4 regions of the Pantoea sp. X-Soil-ISGK-355 genome follow, and region 3 is predicted to be linked to each of the others. Evidence: predicted binding sites of a transcription regulator. Region 3 holds the regulator's gene; each other region holds the start of a gene.
The links. The regulator Fur, encoded in region 3, represses iron uptake genes when iron is present. The targets are predictions, from matches to a motif close to ATAATAATGAGAACNACTATCAA.

Region 1 (5,215 bases), 2.3 Mb from region 3:
TCCTCCAGCATCCGGCGGATGTAGAACAGGAATGGCACAATCAGACAGCCGACCACAAACGGGATACGCCAGCCCCACTCCGTCACCGCCTCTTTCGCCAGCAGATGATTCAGCATCAGGCCCAGCAGCGCGGCAAAAATAACCGCAATCTGCTGACTGCCCGACTGCCAGCTGACGAAAAAGCCTTTACGACCTTTCGGCGCGACTTCCGCCAGATAGACCGACACGCCACCCAGCTCGACGCCTGCCGAGAAGCCCTGCAACAGGCGTCCCAGCAGGATCAGAATCGGTGCCGCCGCGCCCAGCGTGGCGTAGCCTGGCACCAGCGCAATGGTCAGGGTACCCATCGCCATCAGGCCCAGCGTCAGCAACAAGCCTTTACGACGACCGTGATGGTCGATGTAGGCACCCAGAATGATTGCCCCCAGCGGGCGCATCAGGAAACCGGCACCAAAGGTCATCAGGGTGAGCATCAGGGAAGCAAACGGGTCATCACCGGGAAAGAAAGTTTTGGCAATGGCGGTGGCGTAATAGCCAAACACCATAAAATCGTACATCTCCAGAAAGTTACCACTGGTGACGTTAAAGATGGTTCGGGCCGCACTTTTCGGCGGCTTTTGTAAAGACGGGGTGTGACTCATAACGGCTTCCTGTTGTTTTTTAGCCGTTTTAGCCTGACTAAGGCGAGATTAATGTGACCTGGCTCACCATTGCACTTTACAATTCTGTGTACATGAGTAACAACCAATTAACAATTCAAATCAGGCAGCATAAATGATCCGCCTGGTCGCCGATCTGCCTGATTTTATCTGGCTGAAGCGCCGCCATAAAAAAAGGCGACCTTAACAGTCGCCTTTTCATTGTGCCGGATAACCCGCTATTTCTTCACAGTTTCCATGCCCATCAGACCAATTTTCAGGTAGCCCGCCGTGCGCAGCTTATCCATCACGCTCATCAGCGTTTCATAATCTACCGACTTGTCTGCCTGGAAGAAAATGGTGGTCTCTTTGTTGCCCTGCGTCTGGCTGGTCAGCACGTTAACCAGCGAATCCGGCGTGACCTGATCGTTACCCACGTAAAGCTGCTTATCCGCTTTAATCGACAGATAGACCGGCTTTTCCGGCCGCGGTTGCGGCGCGCTGGTGGACGCGGGCAGATTAACGCGCACATCGACCGTGGCCAGTGGCGCGGCCACCATAAAGATGATCAACAGCACCAGCATGACGTCGATAAACGGCGTCACGTTGATCTCATGCATTTCACCATCGGTTTCCAGATCGTCGTTTAATCGCATGGCCATAACAACTTACCCTAAGCGCAGTTTCTGGGCGGTCGCAGGACGCGGAACTTCTTTGGCAACGGTGCCCAGGTCGATATCACGACTCTGCAGCAGCATCACCTGAGCAGCGACATCCCCCAGCGAGGCTTTGTAGTTGGCGATCATGCGGGCAAAAACGTTATAGATGACGACGGCCGGGATCGCAGCGACCAGGCCAATCGCAGTCGCCAGCAGCGCTTCGGCAATACCCGGTGCCACCACCGCAAGGTTAGTGGTCTGGGTTTTCGCGATGCCGATAAAGCTGTTCATGATGCCCCAGACGGTGCCAAACAGGCCGATAAAGGGTGCGACAGACCCGATAGTCGCCAGGAAGCCATTGCCCCGTCCTGCATGGCGGCTGAAGGTGGCGACACGGCGCTCAAGACGGAAACTGGTGCGATCTTTAATGCCGTTGGTATCTTCCACACCCGCCGACAATTCAAGTTCATTTTGCGCATCGTTCAGCAGCACCACACTGTGGCTGTGCCCGGTAAACGACTGGGCAATGCGGGCGGCGTCATTCAGATTGCGGGCTTCGCCCAGTGCCAGTTGCTCACGCTTAAGGCGACGCTTAGCCGCGCTAAGTTCGGCATATTTGCCGAAGAAGATCGCCCAGGTCACCACTGAGGCCAATAACAGGCCAATCATGACCACCTTTACCACGATATCGGCATGTTGATACATGCCCCAAACGGAGAGGTCCGTTTGCATCAAATCACTGGCTACCACGCTGCTTCTCCAACTTCTGATTCAGGGATGCGAAACAAGCGCAAATAATAGCAAAATGGTGGCGAATTGATAGTAGTTCTCATTAGTATTTACAAAGCTGATCTGCGCTATTGACCTGTTGTTGAGCGGGTTCAGGCACGGCTTGTGAGGATGTTTCGAAAATGTGAAGCTGCATGAAAATTTATTAAAACAACGTTTCAAAATGTGACGGAATTCATTCAATCAGCATTGCTACATTTTACTCAGACGCGTTTTCACTATGCTGGCTCCTCACGGCCCTCTGCAGTTAGCCCAGACTGCAGGCCGTCTTACCTCTGCGGGAGACAATATAATGAGAATGATGAAAACATGCGTAGCCAGTGCCCTGGCGGCGATGATAGCGAGCGCCACCGCCACGGCACAGGTGATTAAAGTGGCTGAAGTACAGCCTGCCGGTTATCCCACCGTGGTCGCCCTGCAACACATGGGCGACAAACTGAAACAGGCCACCGATGGACGGCTGGAGATGAAGCTCTACGCCGGTGGCGTACTGGGCGATGAAGATCAGACGCTGCAACAGGTGCAGCTGGGTGCCATCGATATGATCCGCGTCTCGCTGGCGCCGGTCACCTCGATTGCCCCGGAAACCAGCGTGCTGACCCTGCCCTACGTTTTCCGCGACGTTGATCACATGCACAAAGTGCTGGATGGCGAGATAGGCCGCGAGATCGCCGACAAGTTCGACAACGATCCCAACGCCCGCATGGTGTTCCTGGGCTGGACCGATGCCGGTGAGCGCAACATGATCACTAAGAAGCCGCTGGCGAAGCCGGAGGATCTTAAGGGCATGAAGATCCGGGTGCAGAATAGCGCCATCTCGCTGGCGACGCTGAAAGCGATGGGCGCGAATCCGGTGGCGATGGGCGTCAGTGAAGTGTTCAGTGCGATGCAGACTGGCGTGGTCGATGGCACCGAGAACAACCCACCGACCTTTGTCGCTCATAACTACATGCCGGTTGCGAAGTATTACACCCTCAGCGGCCACTTTATCCAGCCAGAGATGATCCTGTTTTCAAAACGCGCCTGGGATCGCCTGAAACCCGAAGATCAGGCACTGCTGAAAAAGCTCGGCAAAGAAGCACAGGATGAGGAGCGTCAGCTCTGGGCGACCTATACCGAAGAGTCGATCGCCAAAATGAAGGCGGGCGGCGTCACCTTCCAGCAGACTGACCGTGACTATTTCGTCAAAGCGACTCAGCCAGTACGCGATCAGTTTGGCGGCAAATATCAGGATCTGATGACCCGGATTGCTGAGGTGAAATAACCCTTCCCGCGCCACACTGCCGTGTGGCGTGCTTAATCAGGTATCAATTATGTCTGCTTATACGCGTCTGATGGATGGGCTTTATCTGCTCTGCATGCTGGTGGCCGCCGTGGCACTGTTGATCATGGTAACGGTCATCCCGATTGGGATCTTCGCCCGTTACGTGATGAACGGCGCGCTCTCCTGGCCGGAGCCGGTTGCCATTATCTGCATGATTATTTTTACCTTTATCGGCGCGCCGGTGGGTCTGCGCGCCGGAACCCATATCTGTGTATCGATGGTCACTGACCGCCTGTCGCCTGCCCGGCAGCGCCTCATGCTGCGCGTCAGCGATCTGCTGATGATTATCACCTGCCTGGTGATCTTCCAGGCCAGTTACAGCCTGTGCGAAGCGATGTGGGTTCAGACCCTCGCGTCACTTCCAGCGGTGACCTATGGCGAGATGTATCTGCCAATCCCGATTGGCGCGATCTTCACCCTGCTGTTTGTTGTTGAGCGCCTGCTGAGCGGCGATCAGAGCCAGCGGCCGATTGTCACGCTGGGCGGCACCCACTAACGCGGAGCAGAAAAATGGATGCATTGATCTTGATAGGCAGTTTGCTGGTGTTGCTGATGGTGGGCTTTCCGGTCGCCTTTGCGGTGGGACTGAGCGCCTTTATCGGGGCCTGGTGGATCGACCTGCCGCTGGAGGCGGTGGTGATTCAGGTGACCAACGGGATTAACAAATTTTCCCTGCTGACCATTCCGTTCTTTATCCTCGCGGGCGCGATTATGGCCGAGGGCGGCATCGCCCGCCGGCTGGTCAACTTCGCCTATATCTTTGTCGGCTTTATTCGCGGCGGGCTGTCGCTGGTTAATATCGTCGCTTCAACGTTCTTTGGCGCTATCTCCGGTTCGTCGGTGGCGGATACCGCCTCCATTGGTTCGGTAATGATCCCGCAGATGGAGGAGAAAGGCTATCCGCGTGACTTCGCCGCGGCGGTGACCGCCAGCGGTTCGGTACAGGCGGTGCTGACGCCCCCCAGCCACAACTCAGTCATCTACTCGCTGGCGACCGGCGGCATGGTCACCATCTCCTCGCTGTTTGTTGCCGGGATCTTCCCTGGCCTGCTGCTCGGCGGATGCCTGATGGTGATGTGTCTGGGCTTTGCCCATAAACGCGGCTATCCCAAAGGCGAGCGTATTCCGTTTCGTCAGGCGCTGAAGATTTTCTTCGACGCGTTCTGGGGTCTGTTTACGGTCGTTATCATCATGGGGGGGATCCTCTCCGGCATCTTTACCGCCTCGGAATCCGCTGCGATTGCCTGTATCTGGGCCTTCTTTGTCACCATGTTCATCTATCGCGACTTTAAATGGAGCCAGCTGCATATCCTGCTGTTCCGCACCATTAAAACCGTCACCATCGTGATGGTACTGATCGCTTTCGCAGCCGGGTTCGGCGCAGTGATGACCTTTATGCAGCTGCCGACCATTATTACTGAGGCGTTCACCAGCCTCTCCGATAACAAATATGTGATCCTGATGTGCATCAACATCCTGCTGCTGGTCGTAGGCACGCTGATGGATATGGCGCCGCTGATTCTGATCCTGACGCCGGTGCTGCTGCCGGTAGCCACCGCGCTGGGGGTCGATCCGGTTCACTTTGGCATGATCATGCTGACTAATCTGGGCATCGGACTGATTACGCCGCCGGTCGGCACCGTGCTGTTTGTGGCCAGCGCGGTGAGTAAGCAGAAGATTGAGCAGGTCGTCGGGGCGATGCTGCCGTTCTACGGCATGCTGTTCCTGGTGCTGATGCTGATTACTTATATTCCCGCTATTTCACTCTGGTTGCCGCGCCTGATGGGCGTCATGTAAGGCAATGG
Region 2 (5,215 bases), 680 kb from region 3:
CGCCAGCTGATGAGTGATGCCTTCAATGCCGGCGAAATCGAGCTGATAGTCGAATATCTTCAGGTTAATCACCGGCCCATAGAGCGGAGCACTGTCACCAAACCGGCCCAGATCGCGCTGCACCTGCTCAGCGTCGTAACGCTGATGACGGCGCATTTTTCTGACTTCGCCCGCCAGACGCCCGGCCAGTGCCGTCAGCGGCTGTGCCGGGTCGTAATGGATTGCCATAGGCAAAACGTTGATCACCGGACCGGTGGCGCAGAGCGCGGCCGAGCCGATGCGGCGCATAAAGATGAAACCGGCGGCGAACGCATGCTGACCGGTGAGGCGCGCCAGCCATAACGCCACCAGCGCAAAGGCGGTGTCCGCAGCACTGAGGTTGTGCTGCCCGGTGTGCGTCAGCAAAGCCTGAAAAGTGTTGCGATCCACGGCAAACGTATGGCGTAGCAGGTCGGTACTGGCGCTCTGACCGGCCAGCGGCAGAGCGGACAACGAGGCGGGCGCAGGTAACTGCGCGCCTTTCTCCAGCCAGAACTGGCGATCGCGCTGCCAGGCCAAAGAGTTGTGATAGCGCTGATACTCGTCGACGACCTCGCTGAACGGGACAAAGGGGCTCGGCTCCGGCGTGTCGCCGTGCTGCCAGGCGCTGTAGAGATGGGCGATGCGGCGGGTCAGGGCGGTGAAACTAAAACCATCGACCACCAGATGATGGTAGCGCTGATACCAGTACCAGTGATCCTCGCCCAGCCGAAGCAGGCTGTGATGATAGAGCGGCGCACCGCTCAGTATCCGCAGGTCACCGGACATATCCTGCTGCATCAGCGCACGTGCTGATGCCTCAGGATCGGCGGCATCGCGCAGATCGATCACCTCAGGCTCGCGGAAATCCTGGGGGGCAGGCCACTGTAGCGGTTCACCCTCCAGCTCGCCAAAGGCCATATTCAGTGTGTCCGCTTCCTGCATGCCAGCAATTATGGCCCGTGACAGCAGCGCGCTGTTCAGCACACCGTGCAGTTCGACAAAATGCGCCACGGCGTAAGCATTGGAATAGGGCGATAGCTGGTCAGCGATCCAGATTCCGGGCTGAGCGGCCACCAGCGGCAACGTTTTTTGCTCTGTCAGCGGGTTCAGAGTGGTCTCAGACATTGCGGCTCCCACTGTCCTGCGTCATAACCGGACGGATATCGTGCCAGTTTTCATTCAGCCAGCTCAGGCAACGGGCCTGTGGTTCGGGCCCATAAACAGGCTGCCATCCTGGCGGAACCGCACAAAAGGCGGGCCATAAGCTGTACTGCTGCTGAGCATTTTTCAGTACCTGACAATCCTGCTGGGGATCGTCGAAAGGATTGAGTTGTTGCATGTTGGTCTCCTGTCCGAAGTCGTCGGGCGTATAAACGCCGATCTCCTGGGTATCCTTTTTCTTTTAATGGCGCACAGACGGCGGGATATCAGCGGGTTATGACGATTGCCACATAGCGTTGAGGCCTGCCAGCAGTCCGCCGCGCCAGCACAGCGCATCGTGACCGCCTTCAATCGGGTGATAGCTGACCTGATGTCCTGCCACAGTCAGATCGCGCTGAAACTGTTCGTTTGCTGCCAGAATCAGGCGTTCGCGCCGCCCCGCCTCCAGATAAAAGCGCCGGGAGGGCGCCTGCAGCAAACCCTGCTGTAACTGCTGCGGCAGCCAGCCATTCGGGTCACCGCGCGCGGGCCACCAGAACGAACCGGAAAGACTGACGGCACCCGCAAAAGTTTCCGGCCAGTTCAGGGTGGCGTAAGCGGCAGAAAGGCCGCCAAAACTCTGTCCGGCCACCAGCGTGCTGTCGGCCCGAAACGGTGCCCACTGCTGAATTTGTGGTAACAGCTCGTGCTGAATCGCCAGCCAGAAGTCAGGGTTACAGGTCAGTTCACGCGTGCGGTGTTCGCGGTCGATGATGTCGATCATGACATAGACCGCAGGAGGCAGCTCGCCTGCCTCAGTGAGTTGCTGAAGCGGACCGGCAACCGGCATGCTGTGCGCCCAGAACTGACCATCCAGCAGCAGTGCCAGCGGACGATCGCCTGCACTGGCGTCTCCGGTGACAGCGATCCAGATCTGACGCTGGTTTCCCAGCCGTTCGCTGCGCCACAAATAGTGTTGCAGCGGAATATCGGCGGCACGGCCCTCATCAACCGCACGCCACACCTGTTGATCCGGCGCGCGTGGCAGGTGCAGCGGCGAGACCCTCATTCCGCGTCCACCTGCCCAGCTACGCAAAGGATTCAGCGGGTCGCTTTGTGCCTGCCGGAATTTCTGACTCCACCACTGGCGCAGCGCCTGCATATCAGCCTGTCCGGCAAACGTCTCTGTCTGGTTGTCAGGGATCAGGCAGTAGCTGCCGCGCCAGTCAGCGGGCAGGGTGGTTTGCCACCACCAGACATCGGTATCAGGAACAGGTGTTAAGGAGGAAGGTGAGGCTGTGTGATGATGATCGGTCACACCGGTAATGTTGATCCAGACGCGCCGGGTATCAGAGTGCAGCGGGTCACCCTGCGGATCACGCCAGAAAAAAGTGACCTGACAGGTCCCCTTTTCAGCGGGTTCAATCAGGGGAATGCCCTGTTGCTGCAGCTGCTGCCACCAGCGTTCGCTGCCGGTCTCTTCGTTTAACCACGCTATTCGCGCCATGATTCAATCACACTTGCTTAGAGTCATGCATGTTACAGATAATAGTATTGATAATTATTTGCATTTGCAATAGGGTGTTTCCGCTCGACAGGGAGCGCGCGCATTCTCTCTGCCGCATCGGATTTCAGACGGACGCAACGCGGTTCTGAAGCCGGTGTGACGGGAAGGTTAATGCGTTGCAGGCAAGGTTATGACCTTTTTACCGGTACGCCGGCAGTGGCATGCTCGCTGGCACTCCAGGAACAGAAAAATGAAAAAGATATCCCGGCTTTCGTTAGCCATTATGATTGAACTGGGTCTCACGGCCTCTCTCATTTCTGCCGGTGCCGTGGCTGCTGAAGCCACCCGCGAACCCGCTATCGACAGCAGCACCTCCGATACCCTCCACGACGACACCATGACGGTCACCGCCGCTGAGCAGACGCTGCAGGCCCCTGGCGTGTCAACGATTACCGCCGACGAAATCAAAAAACATCCGCCTGCGCGCGACGTCGCCGAAATCATCCGCACCATGCCCGGTGTCAATCTGACCGGTAACTCCACCAGCGGCCAGCGCGGTAATAACCGTCAGATCGATATCCGTGGTATGGGGCCGGAAAATACCCTGATCCTGATCGATGGCCTGCCGGTGACCAGCCGCAATGCGGTGCGGCTTGGCTGGCGTGGCGAGCGCGACACACGCGGCGACACGAACTGGGTACCGCCAGAGATCATTGACCGCATTGACGTCATCCGGGGTCCGGCAGCGGCCCGCTACGGCAATGGTGCGGCGGGTGGTGTGGTTAATATCATCACCAGGAAAGAGATGGATAATCAGTGGCACGGCTCGTGGAGCGCCTATTACAACGTGCCGCAACACAAGGAGGAGGGCGCGACGCGGCGTACTAACTTCAGTCTTGAAGGACCGCTGGGCGATGATGTCAGTTTCCGGCTCTATGGCGGTCTGGCAAAAACGCAGGCTGATGCTTACGATATCAATGAAGGGCACGCCGCAGACCGCACCGGCAGTTACGCGGGATCCTACCCGGCGGGCCGCGAAGGTTCAGTCAATAAAGATATTCATGGCCTGCTGCGCTGGGCGTTTGCACCAATGCAGGCGCTGGAAGTGGGGGCCGGTTACAGCCGTCAGGGCAACCTCTATGCTGGCGACACCCAGAACACCAATACCAACGCGCTTGTGAAAAGCAAATATGGTGACGAAACCAACCGGCTCTATCGGCAGAACTTTTCAGTTAAGTGGACCGGCGCCTGGGATAATGGCATCAGCACCAACACCTATGCGCAGTATGAAAACACCCGCAACTCGCGTCTGAATGAAGGGCTGGCGGGCGGCACTGAAGGGATCTTTTCCAACAGCAATTTCAACACTATCCAGCTGGATGATGTGTTGCTGCACAGCGAGATCAGCGTGCCCTTTGAGTGGCTGGTGAATCAGACTGCAACTTTTGGCACGGAATGGAATCAGCAGCGGATGAAGGATCCTTCCTCGACGACGCAGGCCGCCAGCTACGGTTCGATTCCGGGTATCGCCACCACCGGACGCTCTCCCTATTCGCAGGCGGAGATCTTCTCACTGTTTGCGGAAGACAATATTGAGCTGACTGACAGCACCATGCTGACGCCCGGCCTGCGCTTCGATCACCATTCGATTGTCGGCGATAACTGGAGCCCGTCGCTCAACCTCTCACAGGGATTAGGCGATGAGTTCACTCTGAAAATGGGCATTGCGCGCGCTTATAAAGCGCCGAGCCTCTACCAGACTAACCCGAACTATCTGCTTTACAGCAATGGCCAGGGCTGCGCGGCCAGTGCCGGTGCCTGTTATCTGATGGGTAATGATGACCTGAAAGCGGAAAACAGCATCAATAAAGAGATTGGACTGGAATGGAAGCGCGACGGCTATCAGGCGGGTCTGACCTGGTTCCGCAACGACTACCGGAACAAGATTGAGGCAGGCACGGCTCCCACCGGCACGGCGTCTAACGGCAAAACCGACATCTATAAATGGGAAAATGTGCCCAAAGCGGTGGTTGAGGGGCTCGAAGGTACGGTTAACGTCCCGTTCTCCGACAGCCTGACGTGGAACAACAACTTCACGTATATGCTGCAGAGCAAAAATAAAGAGACCGGCGATCGCCTGTCAATTATACCGGCATATACGCTCAATTCGACGCTGAGCTGGCAGGCGATGCAGGATCTCTCTCTCCAGACAACCCTGACCTGGTACGGTAAACAGGTGCCGAAGAAGTATGACTATAAAGGTAACGCCGTCACCGGCAGCGCGACCGATCAGGTCAGTCCCTATTCGGTGGTGGGGATGAGCGGCACCTATGACGTTAATAAATATGCCAGTGTCACCGTGGGTATCGACAACCTTTTCGACAAGCGTCATTTCCGTCAGGGCAATGCGCAGACTACCGGCAATGCCACCACCGGCGCTTACCTCTACGGCGCAGGAGCCAATACCTTTAACGAATCGGGCCGCACATTTTATATGAGTGTGAACACCCGCTTCTGATCGGTTCAGCCATAAAAAACGCAGCAGGT
Region 3 (5,215 bases):
CTCATCAAACTATTTTGATCAGCTTTATGACTATGCTATCGAGCTGATTTCTAAAGGTCTCGCCTACGTTGATGAGCTGAGTCCGGATCAGATTCGCGAATATCGCGGCACCCTGAAAGAGCCGGGCAAAAACAGCCCTTATCGCGATCGCAGCGTGGAAGAGAACCTGGCGCTGTTTGAGAAGATGCGAAACGGTGAGTTTGCCGAAGGCACTGCCTGTCTGCGCGCGAAAATCGACATGGCCTCTAATTTTATCGTGATGCGTGATCCAGTGCTTTACCGCATCAAGTTCGCGGAACACCACCAGACCGGCAACAAGTGGTGCATCTACCCGATGTATGACTTTACCCACTGCATCTCCGATGCGCTGGAAGGCATTACGCACTCGCTGTGTACGCTGGAGTTCCAGGATAACCGCCGTCTCTATGACTGGGTGCTGGATAACATCACCATTCCGGTTCATCCGCGCCAGTATGAGTTCTCGCGCCTGAATCTGGAGTATGCGGTAATGTCGAAACGCAAACTCACTCAGCTGGTGACCGAGAAGCACGTTGAAGGCTGGGACGATCCGCGCATGCTGACCGTTTCAGGTCTGCGTCGTCGTGGTTACACCGCCGCCTCTATCCGCGAGTTCTGCCGTCGTATCGGCGTGACCAAGCAGGATAACATCGTGGAGATGGCCTCGCTGGAGTCCTGTATCCGTGATGACCTGAATGAGAATGCGCCACGTGCTATGGCTGTGCTGGATCCGCTGAAAGTGGTGATCGAAAACCTGCCAGCAGGCCATAACGAAATCATCACCATGCCAAATCATCCGGGTAAACCGGAGATGGGTACGCGTGAAGTGCCGTTCAGCCGCGAGATCTGGATTGACCGTGCCGATTTCCGCGAAGAGGCGAACAAGCAATATAAGCGCCTGGTGCTGGGCAAAGAAGTCCGCCTGCGCAATGCCTATGTGATTCGTGCTGAGCGCGTCGCTAAAGATGAAGCGGGCAACATCACCTGCATCTACTGCACCAGCGACGTAGACACGCTGAGCAAAGATCCTGCCGATGGCCGTAAGGTCAAAGGGGTCATTCACTGGGTGTCTGCGGATCACGCGCAGCCAGCAGAGTTCCGCCTGTATGATCGTCTGTTCAGTGTGCCAAATCCGGGCGCGGCAGAGGACTTCCTGGCGGTGATCAACCCTGAGTCACTGGCGATCAAACAGGGCTTTGTGGAACCGAGCCTGCGCGATGTGGAACCGACCACTCCGTTCCAGTTTGAACGTGAAGGTTATTTCTGCGCCGACAGCGTTTACTCTACGCCATCGCAACTGGTGTTTAACCGCACTGTCGGTCTTCGTGATACCTGGGCGAAAACTGGCGAATAAATTTTTTTGAGGCTGACCTCATAAAATGACAAAAGGGCGATTTATCGCCCTTTTTTGTTGCCCTGATTTTACTCATTGCCGACATTTATTCTGATCTAACCGCAACCGATTAAATGCCGCATTGTGAGAGAAATCTGAGTTTAAAAAAATTAATCAATTTCCAGATGTGAATTATCCGCTTTCAGGTAGGCTATGCGCTCTCAAAGGTTGCAAAGCGGGTTACAGAAGGAAAAAAAATGACAGTTCTCGCCCAGGAAGCCAGAAACAGTGTGGTCGTTTTACATCAGCTCATTGAACGTATTTTTAACCAGCCTGCCGGATCTGACGACAGTTTTGAGCTGCTGATGTCCTATTTTCATCCTGAATTCCGCATGGTCACCCCAAAGGGCAGAGAGTGCAATCTGAACGAGGTCGAGGCGCTTTTCCGGCAGCTGCAGGGACAGCGCGAAGGGATGCGCATTGTCACCTGCGAACACGTCATCCTCTCTCATCATGAAAAAGAGATCACCGTACAGTATCGCGAAATGCAGATGATGAATGGCAATAATCAGATCCGTATCTCGCTGGCGATACTGGACTGCAGCAGCTCTATTCCACGCTGGCGCTATCTGCAGGAGACGCTGGTCGCCTGATACAACAGCCGAAGACAGACGAAAAAAAACCGGTGAATTCACCGGTTTTTTTATTTCAGGTCGCGTTACTGGTCGTGCAGGGTTTCGTCTTCCCGGCAATCACCCAGCGTACAGTGTCCATAGAGATAGAGGCTGTGGTTGGTCAGCTTGATGCCATGACGGGTGGCGATTTCACGCTGACGCGTTTCGATCGACTCATCGCTGAACTCAATAACCTTGCCGCAATCCAGGCAGATCAGATGATCGTGGTGATGCTGCTGCGTCAGTTCAAAGACAGATTTACCGCCTTCAAAGTTGTGACGGGTCACGATACCGGCGTCATCGAACTGGTTCAGAACACGGTAAACGGTAGCCAGGCCAATCTCTTCGCCGATGTCGATCAGGCGTTTGTACAAATCTTCCGCACTGACGTGATGGCACTCAGGTTCCTGAAGCACTTCCAGAATTTTCAGTCTGGGCAGCGTCACTTTCAGGCCAGCCTTCTTTAATGCGGTGTTATTGTCAGTCATGCGGATTTTGTCCTGTCACTATATTCACTTTTGTGGCTTATCGCCTTGAATGTCGATCTGCGCTCATTCTCATTTGCGTCTCATTATAGAACTGAAGCGATGAAATGAAAACCAGAGGGCGTGCCTGAATCATCACGGGCTGTGGGGGATAGGTCACCGGGCCGGGGAGGATTCTGGCAGATGTCTGTTGGTACATCGCTTAGTCTTACCGCCTGAAAAAATAAGCGGAAGATCGATGCGGGTATTCTACAGATTAAACGGAGAAAGTTAAAAAAATGTGGCTATTATTTCTATAGGAATTTCCATTGCCTCAATGTGAGCTGGCGCTCACATTGAGGCGGGCAGGATCAGGCTTCAAGGATATCTTTCAGCTGCAGTTCATCAGAAATCTGCTTAACCCACTGCTCTACGCGCTGGTTGGTCAGTTCAGGCTGACGATCTTCATCGATGGCCAGACCCAGGAAGTGGGTATCATCGGCCAGCCCTTTTGAGGCTTCGAAGTGATAGCCTTCAGTTGGCCAGTGGCCCACTATTACGGCACCGTGCGGCTCAATGATGTCACGGATCGTGCCCATCGCATCACAGAAGTACTCCGCGTAATCTTCCTGATCGCCGCAGCCAAACAGCGCAACCAGCTTGCCGTTGAAATCGATCTCTTCCAGCGTCGGGAAAAAGTCATCCCAGTCGCACTGCGCTTCACCATAGTACCAGGTCGGAATGCCCAGCAGCAGGATATCAAACGCTTCCAGATCTTCTTTTGTGCTTTTCGCGATGTCATGCACTTCTGCAACGTCTGTACCCAGCTGTTTCTGGATCATTTTTGCAATGTTTTCGGTATTGCCGGTATCGCTGCCAAAGAAGATGCCTACGAGTGCCATGAGTAAAATAACCTCTTAAATCCTGATAATGAGATGTGTGCCGCAGCACATTTCAGCGAATAATAGCAGACGAGAGAAAACCGGTGAACGGTTAAAGCCCCGACATTTGCTCCTGCGTGCGTTTTGCCCGCATTAATCCAGTTGGAGCTGTGCCAGCAGCATCTGTTCAATCAGTTCGCTGCGGCTGAGATTGCGCTGTTCTGCCAGCGTGTTGAGCGCATCGACGGCTTCACTGTTCATTTTCAGTTCGACACGACGAAGTCCGCGTCCTTTGTCACGTTTGAGTTGATTGCGCTTGTTAATGCGCAGCTGTTCATCACGCGAAAGCGGGCTGGTTTTGGGTCGACCAGGGCGGCGCTCATCAGCAAAGAGATCGAGCGTCGTGCGGTCAGTCTGTTCTTTTGCCATGGCTTAGTAAAACTGAATGGGGGCGGGCGCCAGTCACTCACCGCGCAGATTATAAATTATTGGCCATTGCCGCAGCAAAACGGACGCGCGGCAAAATTTTAGCGCGCCATCATACTTCACGCTTACTCCGGACGCCAATCCTAAACCTTTGCCGCCATCTATTTGCTTTTAAAGCGCAAAAAAGCGACGGACACTGCGCAAAACGGCATCGGGTTTCTCTGCATGAACCCAGTGTCCCGCGCCTCCAATGACATGGGCCTGCGCGGCAGGGAACTGCTGCAGTAGCGCATCGCGGTAGCGGTTGTCCAGATAGCTGGAGTCGCCGCCGCGAATAAACAGCGCCGGATGATCCCAGGCCGGAACCGGCTGCCAGCCCGAGATCGTGGTGTAGTTATCCCACAGCACCGGGACGTTAAAGCGCCACTCGCCCGCCTGAAATGACTTCAGCAGGAACTGAATCACCCCTTCTTCATCGATAAGCGTACGCATAATCTTCGCCGCCTCACTGCGTGACGAGACGCCTGCGTCGGTTACAGCTCGAATGCCGGCAAAGATCTCGTCATGGCGGCGGGTCTGGTAGTCGACCGGGGCGATATCGATCATCACCAGCCGCTCAATGCGGTCCGGCACCAGCGCGCTCATGGTCATGGCGATCTTGCCGCCCATTGAGTGACCGATCACCGCGACGCGTTCAATGCCGTGCGCATCCAGCGTATCGACCATGTCCTGCGCCATTACAGCGTAGTTCATCTCGTCAGATCGTGGAGAGAGTCCGTGGTTACGGACATCAACCTGCAGCAGAGGACCGGCATCTTTCAGTCCGCGCGCCAGCACGCCAAGGTTATCCAGACTGCCAAAAAGGCCATGGATAAGCAGGACAGGTAAGGAATCAGCAGGGGATTGTTCAGTTTGCAGACGGGCGTTCAAAATCATAGCAAAGTTCTTAAGTTTGAGACCTGTGCTTAGGTTATCATGGTTTCACCTTTTCAGGCGCGCCGGTTCCGGCGGCATTAGGACATATTCTGACTTTTGCCCGTAAACCGTTTGATTGCTAACAACCCGCCTGAATTTAACTTTATAATCCTGATGTTAGAACCCGCACATCCTTTGAATTGCCTGACTATACTCAGAGCTTTTCAGGAAACAGGTGGTTCTGTCATGAGAAAGAACCGTACGGAATAAGATGAAAACGATCGAAGTTGACGAAGAGCTCTACCGTTATATTGCCAGCCACACGCAACACATTGGTGAAAGCGCATCCGACATTCTGCGTCGTATGCTGAAGTTCACTGCCGGTCAGACTGCACCCGCTTCGCCTGCTCAGCCAGCCTCAAAAGAGGCAGCGAAAGAGTCTCAGCCTGCGTCTGTCGGTTCGCGCCTGCAGGATCGTGTCCGCGCGGTGCGAGAGCTGCTGCT
Region 4 (5,215 bases), 690 kb from region 3:
CGTGGCGTAAAGCGGCTCTATATTGGTGAACCCAATGCGGAAGCGATCGCTGCGGAAGCGCCAGACCTGATTGTGGTCAGCGCCACCGGTAATGATTCAGCGATCAAACTGGCCGATCAGCTCTCGGCGATTGCACCGGTACTGGTCGTTAACTATGACGATAAAAGCTGGCAGCAGCTGGTGACGCTGCTGGGTGAGGCGACCGGGCATGAGGCGGATGCCGCTGCCCGGATAAGCGAGTTCGACGCGCGTGAAAAGGCGCTGAAGGCAAAGCTGACCCTGCCTCCGCAGCCGGTTTCTGCAATGGTGTGGAACGGAGATGGCCGGGCTGTGAATCTCTGGACGGAGGCATCGGCACAGGGGAAGTTACTGCAGGCGCTGGGCTTCACGCTGGCAACGCCACCGGCGACGCTTCAGTCCGCTCACAGCATGGGACAGCGTAAAGATATTCTTCAGCTGTCAGGCGAAAATCTGGCGGAAGGCCTGAATGGGCAGACTTATCTGCTGTTTGCCGCCGAAGATAACACGGCTGCGCAGGTAATGAGCAATGCTTTTCTGGCGCAGACCCCAGCGGTGCGCGCTAAAGCGGTCTATGCGCTGGGGCTGGATAGCTTTCGTCTCGACTACTACAGCGCCAGTCATTTACTGACGCGGCTGGAAGCGCTGTTCGTGAAATCATGATGTGGCTTCGGCGGGGGCAGGCCGTTGATAGCGTCGCAGGCGGCCCATCAGCAGCCACATGATGAGACCCAGCACGGTGGCTGCCAGGCCAGAGAGGGCGGCTGCCTGCTGCGGCAACAGCAGTGAACCCATCGCGCCAATGATTGCTGCACCTATCGCATCGCCGGTGACATTCTGCGCTGTCCAGAGGCTGTTGATCCTGCCAAGCAGTGCATCGGGCGTCAGCGTCTGAATCATCGCGTACTGCACCAGGCTGCTGATGGCACTGAAATAACCAAAGGCCACGAGGCAGATCAGACTCATGCTGAACCACGGCATCAGGCTGAACAGAGCCAGTGCGACGAATGCCGCGATGGCACTGACCAGAATCAGGCGGCCCGGCTGTGGCGACTGCGCCAGCCGTCCGCTGGTCAGCGCGCCTGTCGCAGCACCCAACGGCACGGCGGCGTACATCAGCCCCAGCTCCGTCAGACCGACCTGCCAGTGGGGTGCCAGCGCCGGATAGAGCACGCGCACCGCGCTGGCTAACGTTACCAGCGCGCCAGTCAGCGCGGCCATACCTACAATCGGCGTATCGAACAGAAATCGGACGCCGCTGCTTAGCGCCATTAAGGGATGTTCACGCGGCTGCGGCGGTGGCGCAAGCGGTGGCAACCGCAACAGGGTTAATACCGTCAGCAGCGTGCCGAACGCGGCCAGCCCGTAGTTCCACGCCACACCGCCCTGAGCAATCACCATACCCGCAATGGCGGGTGACAGAATCGCGCCAAAGCGTACCGTCAGCATAGTGATGGCACCCGCCTTCATCAGATTCTCACGCCCGACCAGCGCCGGGGTGGCCGCTAGCAGCGCCGTGACGCCTATCGCGCCGAAAAAGCCATCCCAGAGTCCCAGCACGAAGACGGCGATGACCGACGGTGAAGGGAGCAGGGCATTAATGCACAACGCGGCAAAACCCAGGCCACAGGTGGATCGGGCAAACAGGATCAGGCGACGGCGCTCATAGCGATCGGCCAGCACGCCGCCGGTCAGCAGGCCGATAAACATACCGGCTCCGGCCAGCGTCACCGCCAGCCCTACCTGTAGCGGCGATTGCGTCAGCTGCTGAATCTGAACCGGGACCGCCACCGCCAGCATGCCGAGAGCGATAATCGAGATAAAGCGGGCGATAAACAGGGCGCGAAAGGCGGGATGGGTTCTCAGCAGAGTGAGATCGATAAAGTGGGAGGGTTTGTTCATAGCGTCGCTTTTTTTGACCCATTTTCCTCATTATTGAATCTGAGAGTCATGATAACATACAAAAAACAGTTAATAACGATAACAAGTATCATTATCATAAACACTCTCAATTGCGAGCTATGTTGAATCCGTGAAGGTTTAAACGTTATGCGCCAACTCCGTGCAATAGCCGGTTCAGGACTAGTGCTATTGTTGCTTATCGCGCTCAGCCTGATGCTGGGTGCCAGACCTGTCCCCTTTCATGATGTTACACATGCCCTGTTTTCCGACTGTAGCCGCGTCGATTGCGTGATCGTGCGCGATGCCCGGTTGCCGCGAACCCTGGCGGGACTGCTGGCCGGGATTAGTTTAGGTCTGGCGGGCGCACTGATGCAGAGCCTGACGCGCAATCCACTGGCCGACCCAGGCATTCTTGGTGTGAATGCCGGAGCGGGTTTTGCGGTGGTGCTCGGCATCGCGCTCTCTGGCGCAGATTCACCCGCAGAATGGCTGGGTTTTGCTTTTACGGGTGCACTGCTGGCGTCACTGCTGGTGGCCCTGACGGGGGCGATCGGCGGCGGCCGCGTGAATCCACTGCGTCTGACGCTGGCAGGCGTGGCGCTGGGTGCGGTGCTGGAGGGCTTAACGTCTGGCCTGTCGCTGCTTAATCCCGATATTTACGATCATCTGCGTTTCTGGCACAGCGGCTCGCTGGATATCCGTAATTTCGCCATTCTGCGCACTGTCTTTCCGGCAGTCGTAGCCGGAAGCATGCTGGCGCTGCTGCTGGCACGTTCGCTTAACAGCCTGAGTATGGGCGGGGATATGGCAACCGCGCTGGGCACCCGTGTGATGCGTACTCAACTGGTGGGATTGCTGGCGATTGCACTGCTGAGCGGTGCGGCGACGGCGGCAGTCGGACCCATCGCCTTTGTCGGGTTAATGACACCGCATCTGGCCCGCTGGCTGCTGGGCAACGATCATCGCTGGATGCTGCCGGGAACCCTGGTGATCACGCCCTGTCTGCTGCTGGCCGCCGATATTCTTGGACGGCTGCTGATACCGGGTGAACTACGCGTGTCAATTGTCACGGCCATTCTCGGTGCGCCGATGCTGATTGTGCTGGTGCGCCGTAAGCTGGGAAAAGGGCAGATATGACACGGATGATGATCAATGCGTTACTGCTGTTGATGGCCTGCGGGGTGCTGGCTTTTCTGGGCATCACGCGCGGCACCTTACCGATCTCAGCCAGCCAGTTATGGGCACTTTTCAACGGCGAGGCGGCGCGCAATGTTCAGCTGATTGTGCTGGAGTGGCGTCTGCCGCGCGTCATGATGGCGCTGCTGATTGGTGCGGCGCTGGGCGTCAGCGGGGCGATTTTTCAGTCGCTGTTGCGCAACCCGCTGGGCAGTCCCGATATTCTGGGTTTTAACACCGGCGCTTACAGCGGTGTGCTGGTGGCGCTGGTGCTGTTCCAGCAAAACATGGAAGGGATGACGCTGGCGGCGCTGGCAGGCGGGCTGCTCACTGCAGGTGTGGTCTGGCTGTTCAGCTGGCGCAACGGCGTGGAGACTTTCCGGCTGATTATTGTCGGCATCAGCGTGCGGGCACTGCTGATGGCGCTGAACAGCTGGCTAATTATCAGTGCTTCACTGGAGGCGGCACTGAGCGCCGGGCTCTGGAGCGCCGGTTCACTTAACGGTATTACCTGGGCGAAAACCACGCCGGTGATCATCGTGCTGCTGCTGGCGCTGCTGGCAACAGGCATGCTGGCCCGCCGCATGCGACTGCTGGAGATGGGTGACGACACGGCCTGCGCGCTGGGCGTTCCGGTTGAGCGCAGCCGCGTCATGCTGATGCTGACAGGCGTTATCCTCACCGCCGCCTCGACGGCGCTGGTCGGTCCGATCGCCTTTATTGCGTTGCTGGCACCGCAGATTGCGCGGCGGCTCAGTGGTGGCACCAAAGGCGCGCTGCCGCTGGCGGCCTTGTGTGGCGCGCTGCTGTTAATCGCCGCGGATTACGCCGCGCAGCACTTTTTCCTGCCTTATCAGCTGCCGGTTGGCGTAATCACGGTCAGCCTGGGCGGGCTCTATCTGATTGCGCTACTGGTGCGGGAGGCACGACGCCAATGAAAGTGACAACACGTTTGCGGGGCGACGCGCTGACGCTGGGCTATGACAAAAAAATCGTGGCGGAGAATCTCTCTGTGGCGATCCCTGACGGTGAGCTGACCGTGATCATTGGTCCCAACGCCTGCGGAAAATCGACGCTGCTGCGTACCTTAAGTCGCCTGGCCTCGCCGCTGCAGGGTGAGGTGCTGCTGGATGGCAATACCATTGCTCACTACGCGACCAAAGAGGTGGCACGCCGGCTAGGGCTGCTGCCGCAAAGCTCGAATGCGCCTGCGGGTATCAGCGTCAGCGAACTGGTGGCGCGCGGGCGTTATCCGCACCAGTCGTTGTTTGGGCGCTGGCGACAGGAAGATGAGGCTGCGGTGCAGCAGGCCATGCAGGCCACCGGCGTGGCCGATTTAGCGCAGCAGCAGGTTGATACGCTCTCTGGCGGTCAGCGGCAGCGGGTGTGGATTGCGATGGTGCTGGCTCAGCAGACACCGCTATTGCTGCTGGATGAACCGACCACCTGGCTGGATATTGCCCATCAGATTGAACTGCTGGAATTAATGCAGGATCTCAATCAGCAGCATGGCCGAACGCTGGTGGTGGTGCTGCACGATCTTAATCAGGCGTGCCGCTACGCCAGCCACCTGATAGCGATGCGCGACGGGAAAATCGTTGCCGAAGGAAAACCGGCGGAGATTGTAACGCCGGAACTGATAGACGCGATCTACGGCCTGCGCTGCATCATCATTAACGATCCGGTGGCCGGTACGCCGATGATTGTACCGCTGGGCAGAGGCTGACCCGCGCCTTCTCCGGTGAAAAAAGCGCAGGTCAGGATGACTCAGGAAATCAGCGTTGCCAGACACTGCTGCAGTCGTGGGCCGATCTGCTCGAACATGCGCGGTGAGATGATCTCGACGTGCGCACAGTCCAGCGGCCAGATAGTCAGTCCGCCAACCCAGGGCGCCCAGGCGCGGCGTGCATCCTGACCGGGCAACTGGGTCTGTTGCGCCAGGAACAGCGTGGCGTGCCCACTAAAGCGGGCACTGCGCGCCGTGGCCAGCAGGCGCACCGAACTGGCATAGTTGGCTTCAATGGTGGTAAACAGTGCCTCCATTCCTTCACCGGCCTGCTCGCGCTGTGCTGCGATAAACTGCTCGCGCTCACGATTAACCTCTTCCAGCACCGCCGGA

Region 1: a site for Fur is predicted at 2,114-2,136, ahead of exbB (tol-pal system-associated acyl-CoA thioesterase). Genes of this name have one in related genera too.
Region 2: a site for Fur is predicted at 2,710-2,732, ahead of fes (enterochelin esterase). Genes of this name have one in related genera too.
Region 4: a site for Fur is predicted at 1,996-2,018, ahead of fepD (Fe(3+)-siderophore ABC transporter permease). Genes of this name have one in related genera too.

The regions. Positions count from the first base shown of each region.
Region 1 is NZ_AP035971.1:3,428,712-3,433,926, forward strand. It holds gene AC6I8J_RS15695 (MFS transporter) at 1-641, opposite strand, end outside; gene exbD (TonB system transport protein ExbD) at 878-1,300, opposite strand; gene exbB (tol-pal system-associated acyl-CoA thioesterase) at 1,307-2,029, opposite strand; gene AC6I8J_RS15710 (TRAP transporter substrate-binding protein) at 2,379-3,350, shown strand; gene AC6I8J_RS15715 (TRAP transporter small permease) at 3,400-3,906, shown strand; gene AC6I8J_RS15720 (TRAP transporter large permease) at 3,921-5,207, shown strand.
Region 2 is NZ_AP035971.1:488,272-493,486, forward strand. It holds gene AC6I8J_RS02165 (enterobactin synthase subunit F) at 1-1,146, opposite strand, end outside; gene AC6I8J_RS02170 (MbtH family protein) at 1,139-1,360, opposite strand; gene fes (enterochelin esterase) at 1,457-2,668, opposite strand; gene AC6I8J_RS02180 (TonB-dependent siderophore receptor) at 2,919-5,186, shown strand.
Region 3 is NZ_AP035971.1:1,166,525-1,171,739, forward strand. It holds gene glnS (glutamine--tRNA ligase) at 1-1,372, shown strand, start outside; gene AC6I8J_RS05265 (hypothetical protein) at 1,609-2,004, shown strand; gene fur (ferric iron uptake transcriptional regulator) at 2,070-2,513, opposite strand; gene fldA (flavodoxin FldA) at 2,861-3,391, opposite strand; gene ybfE (LexA regulated protein) at 3,524-3,799, opposite strand; gene ybfF (esterase) at 3,968-4,732, opposite strand; gene seqA (replication initiation negative regulator SeqA) at 4,983-5,215, shown strand, end outside.
Region 4 is NZ_AP035971.1:480,625-485,839, forward strand. It holds gene fepB (Fe2+-enterobactin ABC transporter substrate-binding protein) at 1-681, shown strand, start outside; gene entS (enterobactin transporter EntS) at 676-1,920, opposite strand; gene fepD (Fe(3+)-siderophore ABC transporter permease) at 2,068-3,057, shown strand; gene fepG (iron-enterobactin ABC transporter permease) at 3,054-4,034, shown strand; gene AC6I8J_RS02160 (ATP-binding cassette domain-containing protein) at 4,031-4,822, shown strand; gene AC6I8J_RS02165 (enterobactin synthase subunit F) at 4,864-5,215, opposite strand, start outside.